DNA from 2 places in the Streptomyces sp. NPDC006430 genome. Region 1 is predicted to be linked to the other one. Evidence: riboswitches for the same ligand, from Rfam matches in the RefSeq annotation. Region 1 holds a riboswitch; the other holds the start of a gene.
The links. A riboswitch is a leader RNA that binds a small molecule or an ion and turns the genes downstream of it on or off. The one in region 1 is predicted to bind thiamine pyrophosphate.
Positions count from the first base shown of each region.

Region 2: another riboswitch for thiamine pyrophosphate. It lies ahead of ABZZ20_RS32165 (thiamine ABC transporter substrate-binding protein); the one in region 1 lies ahead of thiC (phosphomethylpyrimidine synthase ThiC).

Region 1 is NZ_JBEXQA010000009.1:63,957-66,139, forward strand. Features, by position in the region: gene ABZZ20_RS15885 (YibE/F family protein) at 1-639, opposite strand, end outside; TPP riboswitch at 679-824, shown strand; gene thiC (phosphomethylpyrimidine synthase ThiC) at 819-2,183, shown strand, end outside.
Region 2 is NZ_JBEXQA010000037.1:23,797-25,979, reverse strand. Features, by position in the region: gene rlmN (23S rRNA (adenine(2503)-C(2))-methyltransferase RlmN) at 1-887, shown strand, start outside; TPP riboswitch at 946-1,054, shown strand; gene ABZZ20_RS32165 (thiamine ABC transporter substrate-binding protein) at 1,140-2,183, shown strand, end outside.

The sequences.
Region 1 (2,183 bases):
CAGGGGCAGTTTGCGGTTCACGTCGATCACGGAGTACTGGAGGTCCCGGGGCGCGTCCGGTGCGTACGCGACGACCACCTCCTGGCCGTCGGCCAACTGCCGAGGTGCGCCCGGCTGGACGATCTCGAAGAAGGTGCGGCCCTTGTCTGACCCGGTGCTGACCTCGATGGTGGCCTTCTTGCACTCACCGGTCTGCGCAGCCTGGGCCTCGCGGCCCTCCGGGGTCGACGTGTTGCCGGTGGGCGGCACCTGCGAGGCGTTCACGGATTTGCAGTCGACCCGTTCGACCGCGACGACGCGGCCCTGCTGCGTCTGGCGGTCGAAGCCCACTCCGGAGCGCTCGTGGGCGGGCGCGCCGCCCGGCCAGAGCAGCGCCATGCCGACGAAGACGGCGACGGCGAAGGGGATCAGCACGGCCGCGATGACCTTGCGCAGGTGCTTCGAGACGGGTGCCGCCGGCCCGTGGCCGTGGCCGTGGCCGTGCGAATGACCGCCGTGGGAGTGGCCGTGGGATGGGCCGTGGTCGTGCCCGGGGTCCGTCTGCGCGTGGTCAGAGCGACCCGTGGGCTCGATGGGCTCGGTGGTGGGCTGCGGCGAAGACGTCACCGGCAGATCATCGCAAGAGATGAGGGGGCCCACTGTTCAGCACGCCACAGATGACGCTAGCGTGGGGTCACCTTTGCACAACGCGGGAGCTCGGAGCACCGGGCTGAGAGGGCGCTGATCACCGTACGCGCGGCACGCATGCGTACGGGACGAGGCTGCGTCGACCGCCGAACCTGTTACCGGGTAATGCCGGCGTAGGGAGATCAGGTCTCATGACCATTCAGGACGCACGCACGCCTGCCGTCAGCCAGGACGCCGACGGCCAGACCGAGCGCCAGCCGGGCTGGCACAAGGGCTACGTGGCGGGCTCGCGCCCCGACATCCGGGTGCCGGTCCGCCAGGTCCACCTCACCAACGGCAAGGACGTGACGCTGTACGACACGTCCGGCCCGTACACCGACCCACAGATCGAGACCGACGTGCGCCGCGGCCTGCCGCCGCTGCGCGAGAACTGGATCATCGGCCGAGGTGACACCGAGGAGTACGCGGGCCGTCCCGTGCGCCCCGAGGACGACGGCATCAAGCACACCTCGCCGCGCGGTGGCCTCAAGAACCTCGACGCGGTCTTCCCGGGCCGTCCCCGCCAGCCCCGCCGCGGGCGTGGCGGTGCCGCCGTCACGCAGCTCGCGTACGCCCGCCGTGGGGAGATCACCCCGGAGATGGAGTACGTCGCGATCCGCGAGAACGTCTCCCCCGAGGTCGTACGCGAAGAGATCGCCGCAGGTCGTGCGGTGCTCCCGGCGAACGTGAACCACCCGGAGATCGAGCCGATGATCATCGGCAAGCGGTTCCTGGTGAAGGTCAACGCCAACATCGGCAACTCTGCCGTCACCTCCTCCATCGAGGAGGAGGTCGAGAAGATGACGTGGGCGACCAAGTGGGGCGCCGACACGGTCATGGACCTCTCGACCGGCCGCAACATCCACACCACCCGCGAATGGGTGCTGCGCAACTCCCCGGTGCCGATCGGCACCGTGCCGCTGTACCAGGCACTCGAGAAGGTCGACGGCCGCGCCGAGGACCTGACGTGGGAGATCTACAAGGACACGGTCATCGAGCAGGCCGAGCAGGGCGTCGACTACATGACGGTCCACGCCGGCGTGCTGCTGCCGTACGTGCCGCTGACCGCCCGCCGTAAGACCGGCATCGTCTCGCGTGGCGGCTCGATCATGGCGGCGTGGTGCCTGGCGCACCACAAGGAGAACTTCCTCTACACGAACTTCGAGGAGCTCTGCGAGATCCTCGCGGCGTACGACGTCACGTACTCGCTCGGGGACGGCCTGCGCCCCGGCTCGATCGCGGACGCTAACGACGCGGCCCAGTTCGCGGAGCTGAAGACGCTGGGCGAGCTGAATACGATCGCCAAGCGGCACAACGTGCAGACCATGATCGAGGGCCCGGGACACGTCCCGATGCACAAGATCAAGGAGAACATCGACCTCCAGCAGGAGATCTGCGAGGAGGCGCCGTTCTACACGCTCGGCCCGCTGACCACGGACGTCGCCCCGGCGTACGACCACATCACCTCCGGCATCGGCGCCGCGATGATCGCCTGGTGGGGCACTGCGATGCTCTGC
Region 2 (2,183 bases), on a different contig from region 1:
AGCAGGAGCTGCTGCCCGAGCTGATGAACGTCGTCCGGCACATCTCCTGCGACGACGACACCACCCGCAAGACCCTGTGGAAGCTGCACGACGGCACGCTCGTCGAGTCCGTGCTGATGCGCTACCCCGACCGGGTCACCATGTGCATCTCCTCGCAGGCCGGCTGCGGTATGAACTGCCCGTTCTGCGCCACCGGCCAGGCCGGTCTGGACCGCAACCTGTCCACCGCCGAGATCGTCCACCAGATCGTCGACGGCATGCGTGCACTGCGCGACGGCGAGGTCCCGGGCGGCCCGGCCCGGCTGTCCAACATCGTCTTCATGGGCATGGGCGAGCCGCTCGCCAACTACAAGCGGGTCGTCGGTGCCATCCGTCGCCTCACCGACCCCGAGCCCGACGGCCTGGGCCTGTCGCAGCGTGGCATCACCGTGTCCACCGTCGGCCTGGTGCCGGCGATGCTGCGGTTCGCCGACGAGGGCTTCAAGTGTCGCCTCGCGGTCTCGCTGCACGCCCCGGACGACGAGCTGCGCGACACCCTCGTCCCGGTGAACACCCGCTGGAAGGTCCGCGAGGTCCTCGACGCGGCCTGGGAGTACGCCGAGAAGTCCGGTCGTCGCATCTCGATCGAGTACGCCCTGATCCGCGACATCAACGACCAGGCCTGGCGGGGCGACCTCCTCGGTCGGCTGCTGAAGGGCAAGCGCGTCCACGTCAACCTGATCCCGCTGAACCCGACGCCGGGCTCGAAGTGGACCGCCTCGCGTCCGGAGGACGAGCGGGCCTTCGTGGAAGCCATCGCCCGCCACGGCGTGCCGGTGACCGTACGTGACACCCGCGGTCAGGAGATCGACGGCGCGTGCGGCCAGCTGGCCGCTTCGGAGCGCTAGCTTCCGCTGTTCTCCGCCTCCGTTCGGCCACGGGGTACCCTGTGGCCGAACCAATTGCATATTCCGACAGGGGAGCGCCACAGCGCTGAGAGTGCGGCAACCGTAGCTGCAGACCCTCTGAACCTCGCCCCGGTCATTCGGGGTAGGAAGTTCGGTCACCACTCAAGCTGTTGCGCCCTGCCCGGCGACCGCTCGCACTGAGCGCCGGGCAGGGCCGCGTCTTCTCCTGGTCATCCCAGGAGGAATTCACCAGTGAGCACCACCAGGAAGTTCGCGGGCGCAGCGCTCGCGGCCGCGCTCGGCGTCACCACGCTCAGCGCCTGCGGCGGCGGGAGCCCGGACAAGTCCGCCGACGCCGAGAGCGGAGGGCCGAAGCCCAAGACGGTCACGCTCGTCTCCCACGACTCCTTCAACGTGACCGACACGGTCCTCAAGGAGTTCGAGCAGCAGAGCGGCTACACCGTCAAGGTCCTCAAGTCCGGGGACGCGGGCGCCGCCCTCAACCAGGAAATCCTCACCAAGGGCTCCCCGCGCGGCGACGTCTTCTTCGGTGTGGACAACACGCTGCTCTCGCGCGCCCTCGACAACGGCATCTTCACCCCGTACGAGGCCAAGGGCCTGGCCGAGGTGAAGCCCGAGTACGTGCTCGACAAGGAGCATCGGGTCACCCCGATCGACTCCGGCGACATCTGCGTGAACTACGACAAGGCGTACTTCGCCGAAAAGAAGCTGGCCCCGCCGCAGACGCTGGATGACCTGATCAAGCCGGAGTACAAGAACCTGCTGGTCACCGAGAACGCGGCGACCTCCTCGCCCGGACTCGGATTCCTGCTCGCCTCCGTCGGCAAGTACGGCGAGGAGGGTTGGAAGGACTACTGGAGCAAGCTCAAGGCCAACGGCGTGGAGGTCGTGGACGGCTGGGAGCAGGCCTACAACGAGCGCTTCTCCGGTTCCGCGGGCGGCAAGAAGGCCAAGGGCGACCGTCCGCTGGTCGTCTCCTACGCCTCCAGCCCGCCGGTCGAGGTCCTGTACGGCGAGCCGCAGCCGGCCGAGGCCCCCACGGGCGTCTCCACCGGTACCTGCTTCCGCCAGGTCGAGTTCGCGGGCCTGCTCAAGGGAGCGAAGAACGAGGAGGGCGGCAAGGCGCTCCTCGACTTCCTGGTGAGCAAGAAGTTCCAGGAGGACATGCCGCTCCAGATGTTCGTGAACCCGGTGGTCAAGGACGCGAAGCTGCCGGAGCTGTTCACGAAGCACGGCGTGGTCATCGAGAAGCCCGAGGACGTGGCTCCGCAGACC